One region of the Aurantimonas litoralis genome, then DNA from elsewhere that is predicted to be linked to it. Evidence: predicted binding sites of a transcription regulator. Region 1 holds the regulator's gene; each other region holds the start of a gene.
What was found. The regulator PhoB, encoded in region 1, activates phosphate uptake and scavenging genes when phosphate is short. The targets are predictions, from matches to a motif close to TGTCATNNANCTGTCAT.

Region 1 (9,551 bases):
CCGACGTCGAAGGACACCCGCGTGCGCGTCGACGGCTTGTCGAAGATCATCGCCAGCACCTTGCCGGCCAAAGGCTTCGGGCCGTCGCGGCCGAGCGCCTTGCGCCTGGCGGCGTCGTCGATGATGTCGTGCAGGTCGCGGCTCGGGACGGCGGAGATGTCGAGAAAGTGCTTGGGGCCGTTTGCCATCGTCATCATCTGCCTCACGCGCTCTTGCGCCGGTTGCCGGCCGACATGGCCGCCACCGCCGTCTCGATCCGATCCATCGCCTGCCGGACCTCGTCCGCGGTGACGTTGAGCGGCGGCAGCAGGCGCACGACATTGTCGCCCGCCGGCACCGCCAGAAGTCCTTCCTCGCGCATCTGCGCCACGAGTTCGCCGTTCGGCACCTTGGCCTTCAGCCCGATCAGCAGCCCCTCGCCGCGCACCGCCTCGATCACGTCGGGATAGCGGTCCGAGAGCGAGGCCAGCGACTGCTTGAGCTGCAGCGACATGTCGTGGACATGGTCGAGGAAGCCGTCGTCCAGCACCACGTCGAGCACCGCATTGCCGATAGCCATCGCCAGCGGACTGCCGCCATAGGTGGTGCCGTGCGAGCCCGGCGTCATGCCGCTGGCCGCCCGCTCCGTCGCCAGGCAGACGCCGAGCGGGAAGCCGCCGCCGATGCCCTTGGCCGAGGCGAGGATGTCCGGCGCGGCGCCCGAATGCTGGTAGGCGAAGAACTTGCCGGTCCGCCCGACGCCGGTCTGCACCTCGTCATAGATCAGGAGGATGCCGAGATTGTCGCACATCTCGCGCAGGCCCGTCAGGCACATGGCCGGCACGCTGCGAATGCCCCCCTCGCCCTGGATCGGCTCGATCAGGATCGCCGCGACGTCCGGCTGGGCCGCCGCCTCGCGCAGCGCGTCATGGTCGCCGAAGGGCAGCTGGTCGAAGCCCTCGACCTTCGGGCCGTAGCCCTCGAGATATTTCTTCTGCCCGCCAGCCGCGATGGTCGCCAGCGTGCGCCCGTGGAAGGCGCCCTCGAAGGTCAGGATGCGATAGCGCTCCGGCGCGCCGTTGACGTAGTGATAGCGCCGCGCGGTCTTGATCGCGCATTCCACCGCCTCGGCGCCCGAATTGGCGAAGAAGGCGCGGTCGGCGAAGGTCGCCGCCGTCAGCCGTTCGGCCATCCGCGTCTGGTCCGGGATCTCGTAGAGATTGGAGACGTGCCACAGCTTCTCGGCCTGCGCCTTCATCGTCTCGACGAGATGCGGATGGGCATGGCCGAGGCAGTTCACCGCGATGCCGCCGCCAAAGTCCATGAAACGTCGGCCGTCGCGCGTCTCCAGCCAGACGCCGCTGCCGCGCTCGAAGGCGAGCGGCGCGCGTGCATAGGTCTCGAAGAGCGGCGAGGAATGGTCCGTCGTGTCAGCCATGGCCTTTGACTTTGCTGGATCGTGAGGGTCGGATCCGGTTGTTGTTGCGGGATCGGTCCGGCGCGCGAACCGCTGGGGCGGGATGCTTGAAACGCCAAAGCCTGCCGATGGGGCAGGCTTTCCAGCGTTTTCCGAGACTTCGGAGCTTCCGCTATACCATGGCGAGCCGACGCGGTGTCAATCGAACCGCATTTTCGCCCTGCTTGTCCGTCATAGGCTTGACGAACGTCACGGGCGGCAACAAAGGCTGGGGAAAAGCCCCAAACGATTCCCCTGCGTCCCCGACGAGCCTTGTCAGCGAGTCCGCGGCTGGGCTATCTTGCCGTCAAGATACTAGATTTCGTGCGGCGGACCTAGTTCCTCAATATATCTTGTGCGTTCTGGCGCGGTCAGCCGTCGCGCTTGTGGAGGGATTCCAGCCGTCGCGACTATGCCGAAAGGAGCTTGCCATGGGCTGGACTGACGAACGCGTGGAGCTGCTCAAGCAGCTCTGGACCGAAGGCCTGAGCGCCAGCCAGATCGCCGACCGCCTGGGCGGCGTCAGCCGCAATGCCGTGATCGGCAAGGTGCACCGCCTGAAACTCGAATCGCGGGCCCGCCAGCCGAATGTCGCGCAGCCGGTCGCCGTCGAGCGCCCTGCCCCGCGCCGCACGGCCGAGGTCGAGACCGTCGAGATGGTGGTGCCGGCCCGTCTGGTCGCCGCCTCGCAGCAGCAGGCCCCGAGCCGCTCCATGCCGCGCACCATGGGCGCCACCGCGCTGAAGATGGAGCCGGAGGAAGAGCTTGAGGTGATGGATCAGCCGCAGGAGCGCGAGAGCGCCGAAGTGGTGCCGATCGCCCGCAAGCTCAGCCTCGTCGAGCTGACCGAGACCACCTGCAAATGGCCGGTCGGCGACCCGATGAAGCCGGACTTCCATTTCTGCGGCAACAACGCCCGCGATGCCTCGCCCTATTGCGCCTATCACGCCAAGCTGGCCTTCCAGCCCTTCTCGGATCGCCGCCGCGCCCGCTAGGCGCCACAGACCGTACCAAACGCAAACACCCCGCGTGGCCAGGCCGCGCGGGGTGTATGCGTTTCAGGCTCGTGAAGCAGCCGCCCGGCGCCGGGCGGAGACCCGTCAGGCGCCGGCGCTCAGCCGCGTGCGGGCCGGCGCGGCCGGGGACCTGGCGGCGCTGAACTGCTCGTCCAGCGCATAGCCGGCGCCACGGACGGTGCGGATCGGGTCGCGCTCACGGCCGCGATTGATCGCCTTGCGCAGCCGGCCGACATGCACGTCCACCGTGCGCTCGTCGACATAGATGTCGCGGCCCCAGACGCCGTCGAGCAGCTGCTCGCGGGAGAACACCCGGCCCGGCGACTGCATGAAGAATTCCATCAGCTTGAACTCGGTCGGTCCGAGCTTGAGCTCGCGTCCGGCGCGCCGAACCCGATGGGTCTCGCGGTCGAGATCGATGTCGCCGGCGACGAGTTGGCTGGAGATCTTCTCGGGCTTGGAGCGGCGCAGCATGGCCCGCACCCGGGCGATCAGCTCCGGCGTCGAGAACGGCTTGACGACATAGTCGTCCGCGCCGACCGAAAGGCCGCGCACCCGCTCGCTCTCCTCGCCGCGTGCCGTCAGCATCAGGATCGGCAAGCGTTCGGTCTCCTCGCGCTGGCGCAGCCGCCGGCACAGCTCGACGCCCGACAGGCCCGGCAGCATCCAGTCGAGGATCAGGAGGTCGGGCACCTCCTCCTTCAGCCGGATGTCGGCCTCGTCGCCGCGGTCGATGACGTCGACGACGTAGCCCTCGGCCTCGAGATTGTACCGCAGGAGAATGCCGAGGGCTTCCTCGTCCTCGACGACGACGATCCGTGCGCTCATCGCTGTCAGCCCTCGTCAGCCTGGCTCGGCGGGTCGTTCGGCACCGGCTGGGTCATCGTCGCCGTGTTGTCGCCCTTCGGCCGCTCGTTTTCGAGCTGCTTGCCGGTCTGGATATAATAGACCGTTTCGGCGATGTTGGTGGCGTGATCGCCGATCCGCTCGATGTTCTTGGCCGAGAACAGGAGATGCGTGCAGGAGGTGATGTTGCGCGGATCCTCCATCATGTAGGTCAGGAGTTCGCGGAAGATCGATGTGTACATCGCATCGATCTGCTCGTCGTTCTCGCGCATGGCGAGCGCGCGCTCGTAGTCCCGCTCGCCATAGGCGTCGAGCACTTCCTTGAGCTGCTCCAGCGCCATTTCCGACAGATGCTCGATGCCGCGCACCAGCTGCACCGGATGGGCGTGGTCGTGGACCGCGATCACCCGCTTGGCGATGTTCTTGGCCAGGTCGCCGATCCGCTCCAGGTCGTTGGAAATGCGGATGGCGCCGACGATCTCGCGCAGGTCGACGGCCATCGGCTGGCGCTTGGCGATGGTCATGATCGCCCGCTCGTCGAGCGCCCGCTGGGCATCGTCCAGCAGCAGGTCGTCGGCGACCACCGACTGGGCCAGCCCCCAGTCGCTGCGCATCAGCGCGGCGACCGACTGCTCGACCATCCGCTCGGCCATCCCGCCCATTTCCGAGATCCGGCGGACGATCAGCTTCAGCTCGTCTTCGTAGGACGTGACTGTATGTTCGGTCATGGGCATGACGCTTCCTTGCCTTCGTTCAGCCGAAGCGGCCGGTGATGTAGTCCTGGGTGCGCTTGTCGTCCGGGTTGGAGAACATCTTCTCCGTCGGGCCGACCTCCACCAGATAGCCGAGATGGAACATCGCCGTGCGCTGCGAGACGCGCGCCGCCTGCTGCATCGAATGGGTGACGATGACGATGGTGTAGTTCTGCTTCAGCTCGTCGATGAGTTCCTCGACCTTGGCGGTCGCGATCGGATCGAGCGCCGAACAGGGCTCGTCCATCAGGATCACCTCGGGCGACACCGCGATGGCGCGGGCGATGCACAGGCGCTGCTGCTGGCCGCCCGACAGGCCGGTGCCCGGCTCCGCGAGCCGGTCCTTGACCTCTTCGTAGAGGCCGGCCTTGCGCAGGCTAGTGACGACGATCTCCTCGAGCTCGGCCTTGGTCGAGGCGAGACCGTGGATCTTCGGACCGTAGGCGACATTGTCGAAGATCGACTTCGGAAACGGGTTGGGCTTCTGGAAGACCATGCCGACCCGCGCCCGCAACTCGACCACGTCGATCGCCGGATCGTAGACGTCCTCGCCGTCCAGCGTGATCTTGCCGCCCACCTTGGCGATGTCGATCGTGTCGTTCATCCGGTTCAGGCAGCGCAGGAAGGTCGACTTGCCGCAGCCCGACGGTCCGATGAGCGCCGTCACCTGGTTCTCCTCGACATCGAGATCGATGTCGTAGAGCGCCTGCTTGGGACCGTAATGGACGGTCACCTTCTCGGATCGCATCTTGATCGGACGTCTGGGTTGCACGACAGGCCCTTTCGCTAACGTCACCTGGATATTTTCCATCATGGAGGTCTCCTGTCGCATGTCTACCAGCGCCTCTCAAAGCGGCGTCGCAGAAGGATCGCCGTGATGTTCATGACCGCCAGGAACGCCAGGAGGATCATGATTGCCCCCGACGTCCGTTCGACGAAGGCGCGCTCGGCCTCGTTGGCCCACATGAAGATCTGCACCGGCAGCGCCGTGGACGCGTCCATCGGCGAGGACGGATAGTCCGCCACGAAGGCGACCATGCCGATCAGCAGCAGCGGCGCCGTCTCGCCCAGCGCCTGGGCCAGCCCGATGATCGTGCCCGTGAGGATGCCCGGCATGGCCAGCGGCAGGACGTGCTGGAACACCATCTGCATCTTCGAAGCGCCGAGCCCCAGCGCCGCCGAGCGGATCGACGGCGGCACCGCCTTCAGCGCAGCGCGCGTCGCGATAATGATCGTCGGCAGGGTCATCAGCGTCAGCACCAGGCCGCCGACCAGCGCCGCCGAACGCGGCAGGCCGAACCAGTTGATGAACACCGCCAGGCCCAGAAGGCCGAACACGATCGAGGGCACCGCCGCCAGATTGTTGATGTTCACCTCGATCAGGTCGGTGAAGCGGTTCTTCGGCGCGAACTCTTCCAGATAGATCGAGGCCGCCACGCCGATCGGCAACGCCAGCACGAGCACGATGCCCATCATGTAGAGCGAGCCGACGATTGCCACGCCAACGCCGGCCGTCTCGGCCCGGCTCGACGCACCGAAGGTGAACAGGCCCCAGTTGAAGCGCTTCTCGATCGCGCCGCTCTCCTGCAACCTATCGATCCAGCCGAGCTGCCGGTCGCTGATCGGACGGCGTCCCTCCGCCACGGTGAGATCGTACTGGCCCTTCAGCGCGCTATCGAGTTCCGAGCCGGCATAGAGCCAGATGTCCTGCGTCGTGCCGATGATCGACGGATCGTTCAGCACCATGTCGCGCAGCTGCACCCGGACGCCCGAGGAGATCAGCTTGCCGACCTCCTTGACCGCGGCCCGGTCCTCGGCGTCGACGCCCAGCATCTGCACCAGCCCGTCGCGGGCCAGCGTCGGATAATTGGCCATCATCAGCTTGGTCGGATTGTCGAGCGCGTCCTGACGGCTGCCGATCACCTCCTCGGAGAAGGTCACGGGCACCTGGATCTCGGTCTGCCAGAAGGCGGTGTAGCCCTTCGACACGACGCTCCACAGCAGCGCGACCAGGAAGAACAGGCCGATGGCGATGGCCACGATGCCATAGATCTTGAAGCGGCGTTCGGCACGGTAGCGGCGCTTGATGCCGATGTCGCGGCGTCCGGGCGCGGCGGCGCCGTCGCGCACGCCGTTGGCTGTCGCGTCGGTCATTCGTACTGCTCCCGGTACTTGCGGACGATGTAGAGGGCAAAGATGTTGAGGCACAGGGTGATGACGAACAGCGTCATGCCCAGAGCGAAGGCGACCAGCGTCTGCGGCGAGGTGAATTCCAGATCGCCGGTCAGCTGGTTGACGATCTTGACGGTGACGGTGGTCATCGCCTCGAACGGATCGAGCGTGAGATTGGCGGCAACGCCCGCCGCCAGCACCACGATCATCGTCTCGCCGATGGCCCGCGAGGCGGTCAGGAGCAGCGCCGAGACAATGCCCGGCAGCGCGGCGGGCATGATCACCCGCTTGACCGTCTCCGAGCGGGTCGCGCCGAGGCCGAGCGAGCCGTCACGCAGGCTGCGCGGCACCGAGGTGATGATGTCGTCCGACAGCGAGGAGACGAAGGGGATGAGCATGATGCCCATCACCAGGCCGGCCGTCAGCACGCTCTGGGCCTGGATGAAGCTCGTATACTCGCCGGTCACCAGCCCCGCCAGCTGGCCGGACAGGTCGCGCAGGAACGGGCCCACCGTGACGAGGGCGAAGAAGCCGTAGACGATGGTAGGGATGCCGGCCAGCACCTCCAGCAGCGGCTTGACCACCGAGCGTGTCGTGCGGGTGGCGTATTCGGCCATGTAGATCGCGGCATAAAGGCCGATCGGCACCGCCACTGCCATCGCCACGCCGGCGATGTAGAGCGTGCCGGCCAGAAGCGGAATCAGGCCGAACTGGCCTTCCGCCCCGCCGGACCCTGCCGCCGCGAAGCGCGGCTCCCAGACCGTGCCGAAGAAGAAATTCGCCGGCGACACCCGCGAGAAGAAGTCGATCGTCTCGAACAGCATCGAGAAGACGATGCCGGCGGTGGTGAGGATGGCGATGGAGGAGCAGATGATCAGGCCGTTGCGGACCACCGCCTCGACCCCGTTGCGGGCCCGCAGGCGCACCGCGATCGAGCAGTAGGCCCAGGCGGCGCCGGCCAGTGCCAGCACCAGCACGACGACCGTCATCGCCGTATGGCTGATCGTCTCCAGGCGATTGCGCTGAATCGCCAGCGGGATCATGAAGTCGGCGCTCGACGAGGCGACCGGCATGCCGCGCGCTTCCAGAAGCGGCTTCAGCGTCGCGATCTGCGAGCTTGCCGAAATCGTCGCGCGCTCGTCATCGGGCAGAAGACGCAGGCCGGCGCCGATGGATTCGACCATGCCGTAGGCCAGATCCTCGGTCAGTCCCGTCTCGGCCAGCACGCCCTCGGGAAACTCGCTGCGGATCTCCGTCGCGATCAGAACGGGCGCGGCGAGCAGCCAGGCGGCGAGGACGAACAGCGACGGCACCAGCGTCCAGGAAAGAGCGTAGGAGCCGTGATAGACCGGGCGCGAATGGAGCTTGCGTCCCGCCTCCGCGGCCAGCGACTTCGACCGCCGGTATCCGAGATAGAAGGCGGCTGCGCCGATCAGCAGCAGGATCAGGACGAGGGTGGAGGTCGGCATGCATGTCTCCCGCCAGTGACGGCTGCGCCGCCGATGAGGTCGGCGTCGAGGTGAAGGCTGCGAAGCGCGGCGCGAACCGGGCGGTCTCGTCGGTGGCCGTCTCGGACCGGATGAAGCCGCCGGTGCCGTAGAGGACCGGCGGCTTCGATGCTGTCATGCGCCGCGGCGCACGGGGCGGCGGTATCAGCCTTCGACGCTCATCGTGTCGCCGGCTTCGAACGTCGAGCGCTGCTCCTCGCGCTCGGCCTCCGGCGCCGGAACCAGGCCGTACTCGACCAGCGGGCTGTCCGGGCCGGTCATCTGGTCGGACAGGAAGAACTGCACGTACTCGCTGAGGCCCGGCACGACGCCGATATGAGCCTTCTTGACGTAGAAGTAGAGCGGCCGGGAGACCGGGTACTCGCCCGAGGCGATGGCGTCGGCGGACGGCACGATGTCGTTGATCGTGGCGACCTTCAGCTTGTCCTGGTTCTGCTCGTAGAAGGCGAGACCGAACACGCCGATGGCCTGCTTGTCGGCGTCGATGCGCGACAGGGTCTCGGTGTAGTCGCCCGAGATCTCGGAGACGGTGTTGTCGTTGCGGATCTGGAGGCACTGGTCCTCGGCCGCATCCTCGTCCATGCCGGACGCGGTGAAGGCCTCGATGGCGCCGGAGGCTTCGCAGCCGGCCGCCAGGACCTTCTCCTCGAAGACTTCACGGGTGCCGTGGTTCGACGCCGGGATGAAGGCGGTGATCTTCTGGTCCGGCAGCGAGGCGTCGATCTCCGACCAGTTGCCGTACGGGTTGTCGACGACCTTGCCGTCCTGGACGATTTTGGCGGCCATCGCCTTGAAGACCGCTTCCGGGGTCAGGGCGAAGTCAGGGCCGGCGGCGTCCGAGGCGAAGACGATGCCGTCATAGCCGAACTTGACCTCCTGCACGTCCGTCACGCCGGCGTCGGCGCAGGCCTTAAGCTCGGCGGGGCGGATCGCCCGCGAGGCGTTGGCGATGTCGATGGTGTCGGGGCCGACGCCCTGGCAGAACTGCTTCAGGCCGGCCGAGGAACCGCCGGACTCGACGATCGGGGTCGGGAAATCGGGGAAGACCTCGCCGAAATTCTCGGCGACGATCTGGGCGTAGGGAAGAACCGTGGAGGAACCGGCGACCTGGACCTGTTCGTTCGACTGGGCAGCGGCCTGGCCGGTCAGTGCCATGGCGGTACCGAGCGCGAGGCTGGCGATGAACTTGTTGTTCACGGGTGCGTCTCCTTGAGGAGTTTGTTTCGAACCGAGCACTGTTGGGCCGCCCTGTCTGGCGGCTGCTGCTCGCCGACACGTCTAGCGGCGCTGGAAGAAGTCTATATGACAGTCGGATTGCACCTTTATGACAGTCCAAGCCGCTGTTTCTTATAGCGCTTTCTCCGTAGTGTCAGAATCGGGCCGCGGCAGCGGTAACCTGGCCGTGAACACGGAGCCTTTTCCGATGGTCGATTCCACCAGGAGTCGCCCGCGATGGCGCAAGAGGATGTTGCGGGTGATCGACAGGCCGAGGCCGGTGCCCCGCTTGGCCCGCGAGCGGCCGGGATCGACGCGGTAGAAGCGTTCGGTCAGCCGCGGCACGTGCTCGGCCGGAATGCCGGGCCCGAAATCGCGCACCGCCGCGTCGACGAAACTGCCGCCGGCCTCGACCGTCCGGGTCAGTCTGATCTCCACGCGCTTGCCGGTCTCGCCGTATTTGCAGGCGTTCTCCACCAGGTTGGAGAAGACCTGCATCAGCTCGTCCTCGTCGCCGGGGATCGCCACCGGCTCCTCGGGCAGGTCCAGCGCCAGTTCGACGTCCAGCTGCTCGGCCAGCGGCTCCAGCTGGCTCTCCACCTTGCGC
Region 2 (9,551 bases), on a different contig from region 1:
CACTGTCGATGCGATCGACCGTGCGATTGACGTTGCTGATCAGCCCCCGCACCTCGCGCAGGCCCTCGCCGGAGAAGCGTTGGAGATTGGCCGAGATCGGCGTCACCTGCGTCTGGATCGAATCCGCCGCCCCGCGCACCGAGCGCAGCGCCCGGGCCAGATCGACGCCCAGGCTGGTGCCGTCGCCGGCGCCCGCCAGCACCCGGTTGACCGAGTTCACGACGCTGTCGATGCGACCGGAAGCGGCCGAGAGCTGCTCGCTGGTCGTCTTGGCGTTGGTGATGATCGCGTCGATGTCTTCGCGCCGGGCACCGACATCGTTGGCGACCTTGGCGATGGAATCGGCCGCGGCGGCCACGTTGCCGGTGGCGGCGGAGACGTTCTCGACGGCCGTGTTGACCTTACCCGGATCGATCGAGGCGAGCAGCGTGTCGAACTGGGTCCGCGTCTCGGTGAAGCCGGTCAGCGTCGTGTCCAGCGTCTGCACCGTGCGGTCGACGCCGTCGATGATCGACTGGATCTGCTCGGTCTTGCCGCTGACGGCTCCCGTCACGCGCTGGACGTCGCCGATGGCCTGGTTGACCGTGGCGGAATCGACCGATCCGATCAGCGCGTTCGCCGAGGCGACCGCCTCGTTGAAGCCGGTGCTTGCCTGGGTGATGCTGTCGGTGATCGGGCCGAGGCTCGCGAGCAGCTTGTCCACGTCCTCGCTGCGCTCGACGATGGTGGTGGTGATCCGGTTGACGTTCTGCGCGGCGTTGGACGCGCCGGCGATCGCCGAATTGATCGCTTCCTTTTGGGCGCCGATGGTCTCGGCCAGCGACGAGACGTTCTCGGCCGCCGAGGAAATGCCCTCGATGGTCTTGGACACCTGCGCCGGGTCGATCGCCGCGACGACCGTGTTGGCCGATTCCAGCGTCGTGTCGAGCCGGTCGGCCACCGCCGTCGCCTTCTCGGCCAGCGGACCGAGATTGCTGACGAAGCTGTCGATGCCGGTGGTGTTGCGGCGGATCACGTCGCCGACCTCGCCGACGCTGTCGGCGGCCGTCTGCACCGAGGCGAAGATGCTGTCGAGATTGTCCGACTGGGCACGCAGCGTGTCGGAGACGGCGGCGACATTGTCGACCACCGTGCTGACCGACGTCGGGTCGACCGCGTCGAGAATGTTCTTGGCCTGCTGGATGGCGCCCGGCAGCTCTTCAGCCACCGTGTTCGCCGAACTCGACAACTGGCTGAGACTGGTGAGGAAATTGTCGATGTCGTCGGAGTTCTCGGCAAGGCTTGCCGTGAAGGTCTCGATGTTGCGCGAGGTCTGGGCGACGTTCTCGACCGTCGTTTCGACCGACGGCCCGACGGTGCCCACGAGGCTCTCGAACTGGCCGAGAATGCTGTTGGCGCGGTCGGCGATGTCGCGTGCTGTCGCTAGGATGTCGGTGACGTCGGACGGATTGGCCTTGATGACCGGGACGGTCCCCTGCTCGGCGGCTTCGCCGATGATGTCGGCCTCGTCGGCCTGGCCGCCCTTCAGCTCGACGAAGGCCGCGCCGGTCAGGCCCTGGAAGCCGATATTGGCCTGGGTCGATGCCTTGATCGGCAGATCGGGATCGACCTCGGTGGTCGCGATGACGACTTCGGGATTGTTGGAATCCAGCCGCAGCGCCTTCACCGAGCCGACCGGCAGGCCGTTGAACAGCACCTGGCTGCCCTGCTGCAGGCCGGTGACCGAACCCTCGATGCGCACCAGCAGCCGCACCCGCTCGCTGCCGCTGGTGGCGAAGATCGCCCAGTAGACGAAGCCGAAGGACAGGGCGATGACCAGCATCGTGAACAGCCCCACCCGGACGTAATTGGCTTTGGTTTCCATCAGGCGGCTCCCACGGGGGCATTGGCGGTTTGGGTCGGCTGGACGATCGTGCGGGCGCGCTTGCCACGGAAATACGAATGCACCCAGGGATGGTCGAATTCCAGCATCATCGACAGCGGCCCTTCGACCAGCACCTTGCGTTCGCCCAGAACCGCGATCCGGTCGCAGGCCTGGAACAGGCTGTCGAGGTCGTGGGTCACCATGTAGACGGTGAGGCCCAGCGTATCGCGCAGGGTCATGATCAGCTGGTCGAAATCGGCGGCGCCGATCGGATCGAGACCCGAGGTCGGCTCGTCGAGAAAGACGATGTCGGGGTCGAGCGCCAGCGCCCGGGCCAGCGCCGCACGCTTGATCATGCCGCCCGACAGCTCGGACGGGAACTTGTCGGCCGCGTCCGGCGCAAGGCCGACGAGGTCGATCTTCAGCCGTGCCAGCTCTTCCATCAGGCCGGGCGACAGGTCGAGATATTCGCGCATCGGGACCTGGATGTTCTCCAGCACCGTCAGCGACGAGAACAGCGCGCCATGCTGGAACAGGACGCCCCAGCGTCGCTCTACCGCCAGCCGCTCGGCATCGTCGGCCCGCTCGTAGTCGGTGCCGAGGATCTCGATCGTGCCGGCCTGCTTGGGGTTCAGCCCCAGGATGGTGCGCAGCAGGACCGACTTGCCGGCGCCCGACGGCCCGACGAAGCCGAGGATCTCGCCGCGCCGCACGTCGAGGTCGAGATTGTCGAGAATGGTTTTCTCGCCAAAACTCACGGTCACGCCGGTCGCGCGGATGATGACGTCGTCATCGTCCGGCGTGTCGCGGTCGTTGGGCGAAGGCCTATCAGAGTCCGATGGATGCATAGAAAATCGCGAACAGGCCATCCATCAGGATGACGAGGAAAATGGATTTGACGACGGATGCGGTGACGCGCAGGCCGAGACTTTCGGCGCTGCCGCCGACCTTCATGCCCTCGGCCGAAGCGATCAGGCCGATCATCACCGCCATGAACGGCGCCTTGATGACGCCGGAGAACACGGTGAACATGTCGACGGAGTACTGCACGCCCTGGCCGAAGCTGGCGAAGCTGATCCCCGAATACATGTTCAGCGTCAGCATCGCACCGAGCAGGCCCGCAAGATTGGCGATGAAGGCCAGGAGCGGCAGCACGATGACCAGCGCGACGAGGCGCGGAAACACCAGGACGCCGATCGGGTTCAGGCCGATGACGTGAAGCGCGTCGATCTCCTCGCGCATCTTCATCGAGCCGATCTCGGCGGTAATCGCGCTACCGGACCGGCCGGCGATCATGATCGCGGTCAGGAGCACGCCGATCTCGCGCAGGATGAGGATCGCGGCGAGATTGACGGCGTAGAGCTCGCCGCCGAAGCGGCGCAGCTGGAAGGCGCCCTGCTGGGCGATGATGGCGCCGATGAGGAAGCTCATCAGGAAGATGATCGGCACCGCGCGCAGGCCCATCTGCTCGACCTGCGCGAAGATCGCGGCGGGGCGGATCTGGGTCTTGCCGGTCAGGCGCTGCACGCCGCCGACCATCGCGCCGCCAATGATGTTGAGAGCGACGACCATCTCGTCCTTCACCGCGACCGATCCACGGCCCGTGGCCGCGACCAAGTCGACGATGCGGTTGGTCTTCCGCTTTTCCGGCTGCGGCCGTTCCCGGTCGAGCGCCTTGCGGACCACGTCGAAGAGCGGCTGGTCGCGATCGCTGACCGCCTCCAGCCGGACGTCCCGGCCGTTCGCTGCGAGGTCGCGAACGAGCTTTTCCAGGAGCAGGGCGCCGGCCGTATCGATCCGCGCGACGTCGCCGCAATCGACGACGACCTGCCGGCCGAGATCGGCCGCGCCGGCCTCGGCGACGGTGTCCTCGACCGAGCCGACGGTGCGCGCCAGCCAGTCGCCCGACGCCCGCAGCACGAGCCCGCCGTCACGCTTCTCGCCTTCGAGAGCAGGCGCCACCGTGGAACGGCGGCCTCCGGCCGGACCGGAGGATGGGGCTACGGAGCCATCAAGCATCGATATGCGACTTCACTCCCTTGGAAGAACCTGGGCGAGGACCATGTCAGCGCCACAGGCGGGCACCACGCTTGACGCGGTGCCGATTCGCGGCGACGCAGAGCCGGGACCTATCTGGCACCACCTTTAGGCGTCCAGTCACGTCTTGTCATGGAATGACCGCCGCAGCGGCGGCCGTTGAGGATGTTTTCACCATGCCGCGTCGTCTTTCAGTCACAGTCGAGCATTTCCCGCTGGCGCAGGAGTTTCGGATCGCCCGCGGCGCCAAGACCGAGGCGGTGGTCGTGACGACTCAGATCGGCGACGAATTCGGCGAGGGACGCGGCGAATGTGTGCCCTATGCGCGCTATGGCGAGAGCATCGACAGTGTCCGCGAACAGATCGAGGAGGTGCGCGCGGCGATCGAGGCCGGCGCCTCGCGCGAACGGATCGGCGAGTTGCTCCCGGCGGGCGCCGCCCGCAACGCGGTCGACTGCGCCCTGTGGGACCTGGAAGCCAAGTCGAACAACCGGCGAGCCGCGTCGATCATCTGCGGCAGCGCCCCGCGCCCGGTGGAAACGGCCTATACGATCGGGCTCGGCGATGCCGACAGCATGGGAGCCGCCGCCCGCGTCGCCAACCGCTCGCTGTTGAAGGTCAAGGTCGGCACGGACAACGATATCGGCCGCATCCGGGCCGTCCATGCCGCCTCGCGCCACTCGAAGCTGATCCTCGACGCCAATGAGGGCTGGAGCGCCGACAATATCCGCGAGCACATGCTGGCGGCGGCCGCCGCCAACGCGGTCCTCGTCGAGCAGCCGCTGCCGGCGGGCGACGACGCCATCCTCGCCGACATTCCGCATCCGGTGCCGATCTGCGCCGATGAATCGGTGCACACGGCGGACGATCTCGACAAGCTGGTCGGGCGCTACGACTTCGTGAACGTCAAGCTCGACAAGACCGGCGGCCTGACCGAGGGCCTGCGGCTGGTCGAGCGCGCCCACGAGATGGGGTTCGGCGTGATGATCGGCTGCATGGTCGGCACCTCGCTGGCGATGGCGCCGGCGGTGCTGCTTGCGCAGGTGGCCGAGTTCGTCGATCTCGACGGGCCCCTGCTCCTGGCCAAGGACCGCAGCGGCGGCCTCCTCTATACGGATGCCACCGTCTCGCCGCCGAGCCAGAAGCTCTGGGGCTAGGCGACTTCTCTCTGCCGAGATGATGCCGCGCTTTCGGCTCCTGCGCCGCAGCGTTCAGCCGGCGAGCTGAAGCTCCGGCTGCATCTGCAGGGCCTCCGTTGCCGTCAGGAAGATGTCGGCGCAGGCTTCCCAGCTATAGGCGAGCGAGCGCTCCAGCGCGTCGGCCCGCTCCAGCGCCAGCGCGGCAAGGCACGCCTCGCGCAGATCTGAGGAGATGCAGCCGGCCTTCGTATCCCCGACGACATCCAGCGGTCCGGGCTCCGGATAGGCCGCCACCGGTACGCCGCAAGCCAGTGCCTCGATCAGCACGATGCCGAAGGTGTCGGTGAGCGAGGGAAACACGAAGACGTCGGCCGCAGCGTAGTAGCGGCTGAGCGCCTCGCCGGTCTGGCTTCCGGCGAAATGCACGCCCGGATAGCGCCGGCGCAGTTCGGGCAGCATCGGCCCGTCGCCGACGACGACCTTGGAGCCCGGCAGGTCGAGATCGAGAAAGGTCTCGATGTTCTTTTCCGGCGCGACCCGCGAAACGGTCAGGAAGACCGGTCCCGGCAGGCCGAGATCGACCTTCGGCTGCGGCCGGAACAGGCTGCGATCGACGCCGCGGGTCCAGGTTACGAGATTGGCGAAGCCGAGCCCCGCCAGCGTCTGGCGCATCGATTCGGTCGGCACCAGGCAGGCCGTGGCCGGCGCATGGAAACGCCGCAGCAGCGCGTAGGTCAGGTTCTCCGGGATCGGCGCCCGCTTGCTGAGATATTCGGGAAACCGCGTGTGGAAGCTGGTGGTGAAGGGACGGCCGGCCCGCAGCGCCGCCCGGCGCGCCGCATAGCCGATCGGGCCTTCCGTGGCGATGTGGATGACGTCGGGCTGGTAGTCGCGGATGACGCGGCCGAGCGCGTCGGCCGACGCCAGCGCCAGCCGGATTTCCGGATAGGTCGGACAGGCGACGGTGCGAAAGTCGGTGGGGCCGACGATGCGCACGTCCCTGCCCCGGCCGCGAAGCTCCTGGGCAAGGCTCGACAGCGTGCGCACGACGCCGTTGACCTGCGGCTCCCAGGCGTCGGTGGCGATCAGGATGCGGGTCATGTCAGGCCGCCTCGACGCGGGCCGCGTCCGGTTCTGCCGTCTCGCGCTCGGATGGAGTCTCGGGCGCCGCGGAGCGCTCGCCGGCCAGATGCGCCCAGTGGATGAGCTCGAAGGAGCCGTCATGGCGCTCGGCCACCGCGGTGCAGCTTTCGACCCAGTCGCCGGTGTTCACATATTCGACCGCGCCGTGGCGGGTCATCTGGGCATGGTGGATATGGCCACAGATGACGCCGTCGCAGCCATGGCGCGTCGCCTCGTCGGCCAGCGCCGTCTCGAAGGCGCCGATGAAGTTGACGGCGTTCTTGACCTTCAGCTTGGCCCATTGCGAGATCGACCAATAGGGAAAGCCGAGCCGGCGGCGGACATAGTTGAAGACGACATTGATCGAGATCGCCATGTCGTAGGCCCAGTCGCCGAGATAGGCGAGCAGCCGGGCGTTGCGGACCACCACGTCGAATTCGTCGCCATGCATCACCAGGAAGCGGCGGCCGTCGGCGGTGGTGTGGATGTCGGTGCGCTTGACCTCGACACCGCCGAAATGGTGGCCGGGAAAATCGCGCAGGAACTCGTCGTGATTGCCGGGCACATAGACGATGCGGGCGCCCTTGCGCGCCTTGCGCAGCAGCTTCTGCACCACGTCGTTGTGAGCCTGCGGCCAATGCCAGGAGCGCTTCAGCCGCCAGCCATCGATGATGTCGCCGACGAGATAGATTGTCTCGGCATCGTGCAGACGCAGGAAGTCGACCAGCATCTCGGCCTGGGCCGCCTTGGAGCCCAGATGCACGTCGGACAGGAACAATGTCCGGAAATGCCGCGCCGTCGTCAGCTTGTGCATGGTCGCCATCCCGTGCCTTGCCCCGGTTAAAGCCTTTGCGTTGCTCAGGAAATGCACGATTCTGATTGCAGTCGTGTGACGCTCCGGCAGCTCGCTTCCTGCGGTGGACGAGCGGCGCGGTCCGGTTGCCTGCCGGGATCGATACGTTAGAAGAAGCGCGACACGTCGCCGCCGCCATCATCGCGCGGCGACGCCGGGATGGAGGAGCAGGAATGTCCGAACAGGAAACCGCCAAGGATCGGCCGAACATGGGCGATCTCGACGAACAGGCCCTCTTCTATCACCGTTATCCCAAGCCCGGAAAACTGGCGATCCAGGCGACCAAGACCCTGGGCAACCAGCGCGATCTGGCGCTGGCCTATTCGCCGGGCGTCGCCGCGCCGTGCCTTGCCATCGAGGCCGATCCGTCGCTGGCGGCGATCTATACCAGCCGTGCCAATCTTGTCGGCGTGGTCTCCAACGGCACCGCCGTCCTCGGTCTCGGCGACATCGGCCCCCTCGCTTCCAAGCCGGTGATGGAAGGCAAGGCGGTCCTGTTCAAGAAATTCGCCGACATCGACGTCTTCGACATCGAGATCGACGCCCACGAGATCGACCATATCTGCGACGTCGTCGCGGCCATGGAGCCGACCTTCGGCGGCATCAACCTCGAGGACATCAAGGCGCCGGAATGTTTCGAGGTCGAGTCGCGGCTGCGCGAGCGCATGGCGATCCCGGTCTTCCACGACGACCAGCACGGCACCGCGATCATCGTGGCGGCAGCGATCCGCAACGGCCTGATGCTGGCGGGCAAGTCGCTGGAGAACGCCAAGATCGTCACCTCCGGCGCGGGCGCGGCGGCGATCGCCTGCCTCAATCTCCTGGTCGAGCTCGGCGCCAAGCGTGAGAACATCACCTGCACCGACATCGAGGGCGTGGTCTATGAGGGCCGCGAGAAGCGGATGGACCGCTGGATGGCGGTCTATGCGAAGAAGACCGACAAGCGGACCCTCGCCGAGGTCATCGACGGGGCAGACGTCTTCCTCGGCCTGTCGGCCGGCGGTGTCCTGAAGCCCGAGCTCCTGGAGAAGATGGCCGCCAAGCCGATGATCATGGCGCTGGCCAATCCGAAGCCGGAGATCATGCCGGACCTCGCCAAGCAGGTGCGACCGGACGCGATGATCTGCACCGGGCGCTCGGACTTCCCGAACCAGGTCAACAACGTCCTGTGCTTCCCCTACATCTTCCGCGGCGCGCTGGACTGCGGCGCCACCGGCATCACCGAGGGCATGAAGACCGCCGCGGTCGACGCGATCGCGGCGCTGGCCCGCGAGGAGGTCTCCGAGGTCGCGGCCAAGGCCTATGGCTCGGACACGCCGGTCTTCGGCCCGGACTATCTGATCCCCGCCCCCTTCGATCCGCGGCTGATCCTGAAGATCGCCCCGGCCGTCGCCAGGGCCGCCGAGGCCGACGGCGTCGCCACGCGGCCGATCGAGGACATGCCGGCCTATCTCGACCGGCTGAACCGCTTCGTCTTCCGCTCCGGGCTGATCATGAAGCCGATCTTCCGCATCGCGACGGATTCCGGCAAGCGGGTGATCTTCTCCGACGGCGAGGACGAGCGGGTGCTCCGCGCCGCCCAGGTACTCCTGGAAGAGAAGATCTGCGCGCCGATCCTCATCGGCCGTCCCGGCGTCATCGCCGCCCGGCTCGAGCGCTACGGCCTGCGCATCCGGCCGAACGAGGATTTCGAGGTCATCAACCCCGAGGACGATCCGCGCTACCGCGACTATGTCGACCATTATTTCTCGAAGGTCGGCCGCAAGGGCGTCAATCCGGACACCGCCCGCACGATCGTGCGCACCAACACCACGGTGATCGGCGCTGTCGCTGTCTCGCGCGGCGAGGCCGACGCGCTGGTCTGCGGGCTGGAGGGGCGCTTTCCGCACCATGTCCGCGACATCAGCCAAGTCGTCGGCGTGCGTGACGAGGCGCACAAATTCGCCGCCATGAGCCTCCTGATCTCGCAGGAGGACACCAAGTTCTTCCTCGACACCTATGTCCAGCGCGATCCGTCGGCGGAAGATCTGGTGGAGATGACGCTTCTGGCGGCGGCCGAGATGCGCCGCTTCGGCATCGAGCCGAAGGTCGCCCTCGTCTCGCACTCCAATTTCGGCTCCGACGACACCAGCGCCACCCGCAAGATGCGCGACGCCGTGAAGATGCTGAAGGCGCGGGCGCCGGAGCTGGAAGTCGACGGCGAGATGCATGGCGATTCGGCGCTGAACACGACGATGCGCGAGCGCACCATGCCGCAGTCGACGCTGAAGGGCGAAGCCAATCTCCTGGTCTTCCCGAATATCGATGCCGCCAACATCACGTTGAACGTGGTCAAGGAGATGACCGGTGCCCTGCATGTCGGACCGATCCTGCTCGGCGTCTCGTCGCCGGCCCATGTGATGACGCCGTCGGTGACCTCGCGCGGCGTGGTCAACATGGCCGCCATCGCGACCGCCCAGGCGGTGCAGCTCAGCGACTGATCAGATGCGCCCGGCGAATCCTTGCCGGGCGCTCACCTAACCGAGGCGGGCGAGCG
Region 3 (9,551 bases), on a different contig from region 1:
TTCCGTGTCGAAGGAAACCTTCTGATTCTCCGTGAGGGAAGTCATGCCGGAGCGCTCGACGGACGAGATGTGCACGAACACATCGCTTCCGCCCGCATCCGGACTAATGAAGCCGAAGCCCTTGTCCATGTTGAAGAACTTCACCGTACCAGTCTGAGCCATTTTACTACCTGTTTTTCCAGTCGGCGCCGGACGTACCGCCCGCGCGCCGGCACAGAATGGTGGGCAATGACGCGCGATGCAAGCGGGGGCTGTCCCGGAATGACGATATTCCGCTGCGGCAGTGCACAGTGCATGCACCCTCGGGACGGTGATTGGCGCGCAAAACTGCCGGCGTGGGCGGCCCGGAGAGCGGCGGCAAGCGCCGTTTCGGTTGAGCCGCGGGCCTGCCTGTGCAATAGGGGGCGCGGCTGGGCGGAAATGCCGCCACTCGCGCGCGTGCTCGTTGCCGCCGCCACTGCCGATACCCAAGGATTACCAGATGCCGTTTCGCACGACGAGCACGCCACTCGCTCACGCGCTCGCAGAGCGCGGTTACGTCGACCCGACCCCCGTTCAGGACGCCGTCCTGGAGCCGCAGGCGGCCGACCGCGACCTCCTCGTCTCCGCCCAGACCGGTTCGGGCAAGACCATTGCTTACGGGCTCGCCCTGGCCCCCACCCTGCTCGGCGAGGCCGAGCGCTTCGGCCCGGCCGGCGCGCCCATGGCGCTGATCGTCGCGCCGACGCGCGAACTCGCCATGCAGGTGACGACCGAACTCGCCTGGCTCTACGCCCAGACCGGCGCCGAAATGGTGACCTGCGTCGGCGGCATGGATCCGCGCGCCGAGAAGCGCAAGCTGGCCCAGGGCGCCCATATCGTCGTCGGCACGCCCGGCCGCCTGCGCGATCATCTCGAACGCGGCGCCCTGCAGATCGGCGGCCTGAAGGCGCTGGTGCTCGACGAAGCCGACGAGATGCTCAATCTCGGCTTCCGGGAGGATCTGGAGTTCCTGCTGGAGGCCACCCCGCGCGAGCGCCGCACGCTGCTGTTCTCGGCGACGCTGCCGAAGCTGATCTCGTCCATGGCCAAGCGCTACCAGCGCGACGCCCTGCGCATCGAGGCGACGCGCAGCAGCGAAGCCCATGCCGACATCGAATACAAGGCGATCCGGATCGCGCCGAACGAGCTGGAACATGCCGTCGTCAACGTCCTGCGCTACAACGATGCGCCGAGCGCGATCGTGTTCTGCAACACCCGCGAGGCGGTGCGCCATCTGTCCTCCGGCCTTCTGGAGCGCGGCTTTTCGGCGGTGACGCTGTCGGGCGAACTCGGCCAGGCCGAGCGCAACCAGGCCATGCAGGCGCTGCGCGACGGCCGTGCGCGGGTGTGCGTGGCGACCGACGTCGCCGCCCGCGGCATCGACCTGCCGGGCCTCGCGCTGGTCATTCACGCCGATCTGCCGAGCGACGCCGAGACGCTGCAGCACCGCAGTGGCCGCACCGGCCGCGCCGGGCGCAAGGGCATTTCGGTGCTGCTGGTGCCGATCTCGCGCCGGCGCAAGGCCGAGCGGCTTCTGGCCGAAGCGCGGATCCGGGCCGAATGGGGCGGCACGCCCTCGGCCGACGCAATCCGCAAGCTCGACGAAGACCGGCTTCTGACCGATCCCGTGCTGGCGCAGGAGTCCAGCGAGGAAGATCTCGCCGTCGCCCGCAGCCTCCTGGAGAAGCATTCGCCCGAAGCCGTCGCCGCAGCGCTGGCACGGCTCTATCGCTCGCGCCTGCCGGCGCCCGAGGACGTCTTCGATCCCGGCTTCGGCCCCGACCCGAAGGCCGGCAAGGATTTCGCGGGCAAGGAACGCACGCCGCGCAAGGAGCGCGATCAGGCGAGCGGCCCGATGGTGTGGTTCCACATGGATGTCGGCCGACGCAACAATGCAGATCCCAAATGGATCCTGCCGCTGCTGTGCCGCCGCGGCAAGATCACCCGGCAGGAGATCGGCATGATCAAGATCTTCGATCGCGAGACGAAGTTCGAGATCTCCGAGAGCGTCGCCAAGCGTTTTGCCGACGCCGCCGAAGTCAGCGACGGCGACGACATCACCATCTCCACGACGGGCGCACCGGGCGGTGGCGATTCCGACCGCAAGGGCGGTTTCGGCAAGAAGCCGTTCAACCGCAAGGGCGGCACCGGTCCCGGCAGTGCCAAGCCGCGCCGTCCGCGGCCCAAGCCGAAGGGCTGATCCAGCCGGTAACGACCGGGCGCCCGGCGCCCGGTTCGTCACTTCTAGAGCACCTCCCGAACGCGGCGTTGCGCCTTTCGGCTCAATAGGCCTCTTCGAGCAGTTTCAGGAAATCGGCGGCGACGGCCGGCCGCGGATTCGTGGCCGTCGAATGGTCGCGCTCGGCGCCCTCGGCAACGAGGCCGAAGCAGTCGCGCGGCACGTTCATTTCCGACAGGGTCGTCGGCATGGCGAGATCGCGGTTGAGCGCGGTGATCGCCGCGGCCAGATCGGCGTCCGCCTCCAGCCCCATAGCACCGGCCAGCGCCCGGTATTTCTCCTCGGCGGACGGCGCGTTGTACCGCAGCACCGCCGGCAGCAGGATGGCGTTGATCGTGCCGTGATGCAGGCGCACGCTCTTCAGCCCGCCGAGCGGATGCGACAGCGAGTGGACCGCGCCGAGCCCCTTCTGGAAGGTCATGCCGCCCTGCAGCGCCGCCATCATCATCTCGCTGCGCGCGGTGATATCGTCGCCGGCCTCCGTCGCCCGGCGGATCCAGCGCATGGCGCGGGCCAGCCCGTCCAGCGCGATCGCCTCGGCCGGCGGATTGTAGCGCGGCGACAGATAGGTCTCGATGCAGTGGGTGACGGCGTCCATGCCGGTCGCCGCGGTCAGTCCCGAGGGCAGGCCGACGGTCAGTTCCGGGTCGCAGATCGCCACGCTCGGGATCATGTGCGGCGAGATGAAGCCGAGCTTGCGGCCGTCGTCGAGCGTGACGAGCGCGGCGCGCCCGACCTCGCTGCCGGTGCCCGCGGTCGTCGGAATGGCGATCAGCGGCGGCTTGTTCGCGGTGATCTTCGGGATGCCGCTGAGGATCGCGGCGTATTGCTCCAGCGGTCCGGCATGGGTGGCCAGCAACGACACCGCCTTGGCCAGGTCGATGGGCGAGCCGCCGCCGATCGCCACGAGGCTGTCGCAGCCATGCTCGCGATAGAGCGCCAGCGCCGCGTTGACCGCCGCTTCGGTCGGGTTCTCGGGCGTGCCGTCGAAGACCACCGTGTCGGCGGGCAGTCCGCCGGCCGACAGCACGCGCTCCACCAGCCCCGCCGCGACGATCCCCTTGTCGGCGACGATCATCGGCGTGCGCACGCCCAGTTCGCGCAGTTCCGCGCCGAGCAGGCTGGCGGCGCCGACCTCGAACTGGATCTTCGTCAGATAGGTGATCAAGGCCATGCGATTCTCCCCAATGGCTTTTTGGCGCGCGGGCCCCTTGCCCCTCCGGCGGACGCGCACGGCGATATGTCCTAATCCTTGCGAACGATTTTGGGAATGCCGCCGCGGCTTGCGCGGCCAACGCTGCGCGGTTCGCGCGTAGCAGCCTGAAACCGGCTGATGGCAGCCAACAGGCGCACGACGTGCGCCGGATCACGGTCGTTACAGCCGCCATACCGAGTTTTTCCACTGTCATCGAACCTTCATGCTTGTGTCACCGATCGGTTTTGAAGCACTCCTAGAGAAGCGGCTTGCAACGAGCTCGGCAACAGGGCCCGAGAGTCGCATCAAGGGTGAGGAAACATGATGAACCGCAAAATTCTGGGCGCCGCCGTCGCGCTGGGCGCGCTGGTCGCTGGCGCAGGTCAGGCCATCGCCGTGACCGAGCTGCAGTGGTGGCACGCGATGTCGGGAGCCAACAACGAAGTCGTTGACACGCTCGCCAAGGAATTCAACGAGAGCCAGGACGCCTACAAGATCACCCCGGTCTTCAAGGGCACCTATCCCGAGACGCTGAACGCCGGCATCGCCGCCTTCCGCGCCAAGCAGCCGCCGGCGATCATCCAGGTCTTCGACGTGGGCACCGGCGTGATGATGGGCGCCGAGGGTGCGGTCATGCCGGTCGCCGACGTCCTGGAAGCCGGCGGCTACAACTTCGACAAGTCGAACTACCTGCCCGGCATCGTCGCCTATTACTCCAAGCCGGACGGCACGATGCTGTCCTTCCCGTACAATTCCTCGTCGCCGATCCTGTACTACAACAAGGACATCTTCGAGAAAGCCGGCCTCGACGTCGACAGCCCGCCGGAGACTTGGCAGGACGTGTTCGCGGCGGCCCGCACCATCAAGGAATCGGGCGCGGCCGAGTGCGGCTACACCTCGACCTGGCTGACCTGGATCCACCTCGAGAATTTCGCGGCGTGGAACAACGTGGCCTATGGCACCAACGAGAACGGCCTGGCCGGCACCGACGTCGAGCTGAAGCTCAACGAGCCGCTCTATGTCCAGCATTTCCAGGACATCGCCGATCTCGCCAAGGACGGCGTCTTCCGCTACGGCGGCCGCACCTCGGAAGCCAAGCAGCTCTTCCTGTCGGGCGAGTGCGGGATCCTGACGGAATCTTCCGGTGGTCTCGGCGACATCGTCAAGTCGGGCATGAACTACGGCATCGGCCAGCTTCCCTATGACGCCAATGCCGAGGGCGCACCGCAGAACACCATCCCGGGCGGCGCCAGCCTCTGGGTCTTCGGCGGCAAGTCCGACGAGGAGTACAAGGGCATCGCGGAGTTCTTCAACTTCCTGTCCCAGACCGAGATCCAGTCGCGCCTGCACCAGGTGTCGGGTTACCTGCCGGTGACCATGGACGCCTACGAGGCGACCAAGGATTCGGGCTTCTACGAGAAGAACCCGGGCCGCGAGACCCCGATCCTGCAGATGATGGGCAAGGAGCCGACCGAGAACTCCAAGGGCGTGCGCCTGCCCAACCTGCCGCAGCTGCGCGACATCGAGAACGAGCAGTTCGAGCTGATGCTCTCGGGCCAGCAGGACGCCCAGGCCGCGCTCGACAAGATCGTCGAACTCGGCAACGAGGCGATCGCCGAAGCGCAGTAAGCGCCATCGTCACCGACGCCGGGCGGTTCGACCGCCCGGCGTTGTTCTGCCTGTCGCCCTTTTCCCGTCGCCACGCGCCCTGCGCGGCGGCCCAGTCCCAGAGACGCCGTGTCGAAAGCCGTCTTTCCCAACAAATGGCTGCCCTATCTGCTGCTCGCGCCGCAGGTGGCGATCACGCTGGTGTTCTTCTACTGGCCGGCCAGCCAGGCGCTCTACCAGTCAGTGCTGCGCCAGGACCCGTTCGGGCTGAAGACGACCTTCGTCGGCCTCGCCAATTTCCGCTCGGTGCTGAGCGATCCCGGCTATCTCAATGCGGTGAAGGTCACGGCGATCTTCTCCTTCTCCACCGCGATCCTCGCCATGGCGCTGGCGCTGCTGCTGGCGTCGGCGGCCGAGAAGGTCGTGCGCGGCAAGGGCTTCTACCGCACCCTGCTGATCTGGCCCTATGCGGTGGCGCCCGCCGTCGCCGGCATGCTGTGGCTGTTCATGTTCAACCCCGCCATGGGCACCTTCGCCTACATGCTGCGCCGGTCGGGCTACAACTGGGACCCGCTCTTGAACGGTGACCAGGCGATGCTGCTGGTGGTGGTGGCGGCCGCCTGGAAGCAGATCAGCTACAATTTCCTGTTCTTCGTCGCGGCGCTGCAGTCGATCCCGAAATCCCTGACCGAGGCCGCCGCCATCGACGGCGCCGGCTCGACCAAGCGCTTCTGGACCATCGTCTTCCCGCTGATCGCGCCGACGACCTTCTTCCTGCTCGTCGTCAACACGGTCTACGCCTTCTTCGACACCTTCGGCATCATCGACGCGGTTACCGCCGGCGGGCCGGCGCGCGCCACCGAGACGCTGGTCTACAAGGTCTATATCGACGGTTTCGTGAATCTCGACCTCGGCAGCTCAGCGGCCCAGTCGGTGATCCTGATGGCGATCGTCATCGCCCTGACGGCGGTGCAGTTCCGCTACGTCGAACGGCGGGTGCATTATGGCTGATCCACGGAACCGCCGACCATGATCGAGCGCAGCCCCATCGGCCGGCCGGTCGCCCACGTGCTTCTGGTACTGGGCCTGGCGATCGTCGCCTTCCCGATCTACTACACCTTCGTCGCCTCGACGCAGACGCTGCAGACCATCCTGCGGCCGCCGCTGCCGCTGGTGCCGGGCGACCAGTTCCTCGACAATTACGGCGAGGCGCTGTTCGGCGGCGTCGACCGGATCGGCGGCGTCAGCGTCTGGACCCTGCTGTTCAACACATCGGTGATGGCGCTCGGCATCGCGGTGGGCAAGATCGTCATCTCGATCCTGTCGGCCTTCGCGATCGTGTTCTTCCGCTTCCCGCTGCGCATGACCTTCTTCTGGCTGATCTTCATCACCTTGATGCTGCCGGTCGAGGTGCGCATCCTGCCGACCTACAAGGTGATGGTCGATCTCGGCATGATCGACACCTATGCCGGGCTGATCCTGCCGCTGATCGCCTCGGCGACCGCGACGCTCCTGTTCCGGCAGTTCTTCATGACCATCCCGTCCGAACTGGTGGAGGCGGCGCGCGTCGACGCGGCCGGGCCGATGCGCTTCTTCCGCGACATCCTGCTGCCGCTCTCCAAGACCAACATCGCGGCCCTGTTCGTGATCCTCTTCATCTATGGCTGGACGCAGTATCTGTGGCCGCTGCTCGTCACCAACGACAACCAGATGAACACGATCGTCATCGCCCTGAAGAAGATGGTGTCCTTCGCCGACGCCGATACGCCGTGGCATCTGGTCATGGTGACGGCGATCCTGGCGATCGCGCCCCCCGTCCTGGTCGTCGTCCTGATGCAGCGCTGGTTCGTGCGCGGCCTCGTCGAAGCGGAGAAGTAAACTTGGCAGGCATCGAACTGAGGGACGTGCGCAAGGTCTATGCCGGCAATGTGGAGGCCGTGAAGGGCGTCTCGCTGGATATTCCCGATGGCGAATTCGTCGTCCTCGTCGGCCCGTCCGGCTGCGGAAAGTCGACGCTCTTGCGCATGGTGGCCGGGCTGGAAGCGATCTCCTCCGGCACGATCACCATCGGCGACCGGGTGGTCAACGACCTGGAACCGGCCCAACGCGACATCGCCATGGTGTTCCAGAACTACGCGCTCTATCCGCATATGAGCGTGCGCCAGAACCTCGAATACGGCCTGAAGAACCGCAAGATGGCGAAGGACGAGATCGCCCGGCGCGTCGAGGAGGCCTCGAAGGTGCTGGAGATCGCCCCGCTCCTGTCGCGCAAGCCCGGCCAGCTCTCCGGCGGCCAGCGCCAGCGCGTCGCCATGGGCCGCGCCATCGTGCGCGAGCCGGCGGCCTTCCTGTTCGACGAGCCGCTGTCCAATCTCGACGCCAAGCTGCGCGTCCAGATGCGCGCCGAGATCCGGCGGCTGCAGCGCCAGTTCGCCACCACCAGCCTCTACGTGACCCACGACCAGCTCGAGGCGATGACGCTGGCCGACCGGCTGGTCGTGCTGAACGCCGGCCGCATCGAGCAGGCCGGCTCGCCGATGGACATCTACGAGCGTCCCGCAAGCCTGTTCGTCGCCACCTTCATCGGCTCGCCGGCGATGAATCTCGTGCCGCTCGGCGGCGGCGCCGCGCACGTGGCCGGCATCAGCGGCCTCGACGACGCCGGTGCCACGACGGCGTCCGGCGTGACCCTCGGCATCCGCCCCGAGCACATGCGGCTTCTCGCCGACGCGCCGGCCGCTCCGGGCGAGTTCGTCTGCGACCTCACCGTCAGCGGCGTCGAGGTGGTCGGCGCCGAGAGCTACGTCTATGGCGCGCTGCCGGACAAGGGTCCGGAGATCGCCGTGCGGGTGGCCGGCTACAGCCATCTGGAGCCGGGCACGAAGGTTCGCGCCGCCGCGCCGATTTCAGCCTTGCACCGCTTCGACACGTCGAGCGGCCTGCGCATCGACTGAGACGGGCCGTCAGCGAGCCGCCAACCGCGAGGCTCATACCCGCGCTGCCGACATGGCTGGCCCTGCGCCGACGCCGATACGCCCCCGCTTGCCGGCGCCCCGTGAAAGGCATAGGATAAGTGCACAGACGCTAGCGGGAGAGACCGGCCGCAAGGCCGGCGCCGAAGGAGCAACCGCCCCGGAAACTCTCAGGCAAAAGGACCGCCTGCGTCTCTGCAAATTCCGAAGAGCGACGGCCATTCATCGGCCGTCCGCCGAAGGAGAAAGTGGCCGCCGGAAATTCCTCTGCGGCCGCGAAGCTCTCAGGCTCATGACGGGAGGGGCATGAACGACGCCCCCGCTGCGGCGGGGCGAAAGGATCGTCATGACCTCCATCGCCGTCATCGGCGCCGGCATCACCGGCGTCACCACTGCCTATCAGCTCGTCCAGCGCGGCTTCGACGTGACCGTCTTCGACCGTCATGCCCATGCCGCGATGGAAACCTCCTTCGCCAATGGCGGCCAGCTTTCGGCCTCCAACGCCGAGGTCTGGAACCAGCCGAGCACCTTCCTCAAGGGCCTGAAATGGATGCTGCGCAAGGATGCGCCGCTGCTCGTCCATCCCTCGCCCTCCTGGCACAAGCTGTCCTGGATGATGGAATTCGTCCTCGCCGCGCGCAGCTACGAGGCCAACACCATCGCCACCACCCGGCTGGCGATCGCGGCGCGCCGGCATCTGCTGGACGCGGCCGAACGCGAGGGCTTCGACTTCGACGCCGAGAAGCGCGGCATCCTGCATGTCTATGAAAGCCGCGCGGAAATGGCCCATGCCGCCGGCGTGGACCGGCTCCTGGCCGAAGGCGGCCTGCGCCGCGACGCGGTGACGCCGGCCGAGATCGCCGCGATCGAACCGACCATCCGCGGGGATTTCGTCGGCGGCTTCTTCACCGAATCCGACTTCACCGGCGACATCCACAAATACACCCGCCACCTCGCCGAGGCCTGCCGGCGGAAGGGCGCGACTTTCGCCTTCGATGCCGACGTGCGCAAGCTCGCCTCGCGCGGCGCCGACGGCGTCGACGTGACCTGGAAGGATGGCCGCCGGCCACAGGACGCGCCGCGCCAGCAGCGCTTCGACGGCATTGTCGTCTGCGCCGGTGTCGCCAGCCGCGCCTTCGCCCGCCAGCTCGGCGACCGGGTCAACATCTACCCGGTGAAGGGCTATTCGGTGACGGTGAACCTCACCGACGAGGCGAGCCGCGCCGGCGCGCCCTGGGTCAGTCTCCTCGACGATCACGCCAAGGTCGTTACCAGCCGCCTCGGGGCCGACCGGCTGCGCATCGCCGGCACCGCGGAATTTGCCGGCGAGAACCGCGACATCAGAGCGGCCCGCATCCGGCCGCTGGTCGAGTGGTGCCGCACGCGCTTCCCGGAGATCGCGACGGATTCGGTCGTGCCCTGGGCGGGCCTGCGCCCGATGATGCCGAACATGATGCCGCGGGTCGGCGCCGGCCGGGCGGCCGGGGTGTTCTACAACACCGGCCACGGCCATCTC

Region 2: a site for PhoB is predicted at 7,041-7,057, ahead of N7I30_RS19555 (UDP-2,3-diacylglucosamine diphosphatase). Genes of this name have one in related genera too.
Region 3: a site for PhoB is predicted at 3,664-3,680, ahead of ugpB (sn-glycerol-3-phosphate ABC transporter substrate-binding protein UgpB). Genes of this name have one in related genera too.

What each region holds. Positions count from the first base shown of each region.
Region 1 covers NZ_JAPFBM010000004.1:98,237-107,787, reverse strand. The annotation lists gene argF (ornithine carbamoyltransferase) at 1-194, opposite strand, end outside; gene N7I30_RS10295 (aspartate aminotransferase family protein) at 203-1,417, opposite strand; gene N7I30_RS10290 (GcrA family cell cycle regulator) at 1,867-2,430, shown strand; gene phoB (phosphate regulon transcriptional regulator PhoB) at 2,536-3,279, opposite strand; gene phoU (phosphate signaling complex protein PhoU) at 3,285-4,031, opposite strand; gene pstB (phosphate ABC transporter ATP-binding protein PstB) at 4,051-4,860, opposite strand; gene pstA (phosphate ABC transporter permease PstA) at 4,884-6,203, opposite strand; gene pstC (phosphate ABC transporter permease subunit PstC) at 6,200-7,690, opposite strand; gene N7I30_RS10260 (hypothetical protein) at 7,693-7,821, shown strand; gene N7I30_RS10255 (PstS family phosphate ABC transporter substrate-binding protein) at 7,874-8,884, opposite strand; gene N7I30_RS10250 (ATP-binding protein) at 9,077-9,551, opposite strand, start outside.
Region 2 covers NZ_JAPFBM010000012.1:46,989-56,539, reverse strand. The annotation lists gene N7I30_RS19580 (MlaD family protein) at 1-1,864, opposite strand, end outside; gene N7I30_RS19575 (ABC transporter ATP-binding protein) at 1,864-2,712, opposite strand; gene N7I30_RS19570 (ABC transporter permease) at 2,693-3,826, opposite strand; gene dgcA (N-acetyl-D-Glu racemase DgcA) at 4,078-5,058, shown strand; gene N7I30_RS19560 (glycosyltransferase family 4 protein) at 5,113-6,141, opposite strand; gene N7I30_RS19555 (UDP-2,3-diacylglucosamine diphosphatase) at 6,143-6,976, opposite strand; gene N7I30_RS19550 (NADP-dependent malic enzyme) at 7,189-9,495, shown strand; gene gltX (glutamate--tRNA ligase) at 9,532-9,551, opposite strand, start outside.
Region 3 covers NZ_JAPFBM010000005.1:85,121-94,671, reverse strand. The annotation lists gene N7I30_RS12395 (cold-shock protein) at 1-162, opposite strand, end outside; gene N7I30_RS12390 (DEAD/DEAH box helicase) at 482-2,221, shown strand; gene gbd (4-hydroxybutyrate dehydrogenase) at 2,304-3,434, opposite strand; gene ugpB (sn-glycerol-3-phosphate ABC transporter substrate-binding protein UgpB) at 3,777-5,084, shown strand; gene ugpA (sn-glycerol-3-phosphate ABC transporter permease UgpA) at 5,193-6,074, shown strand; gene ugpE (sn-glycerol-3-phosphate ABC transporter permease UgpE) at 6,093-6,941, shown strand; gene N7I30_RS12365 (sn-glycerol-3-phosphate import ATP-binding protein UgpC) at 6,944-8,017, shown strand; glycine riboswitch at 8,142-8,231, shown strand; gene N7I30_RS12360 (D-amino acid dehydrogenase) at 8,382-9,551, shown strand, end outside.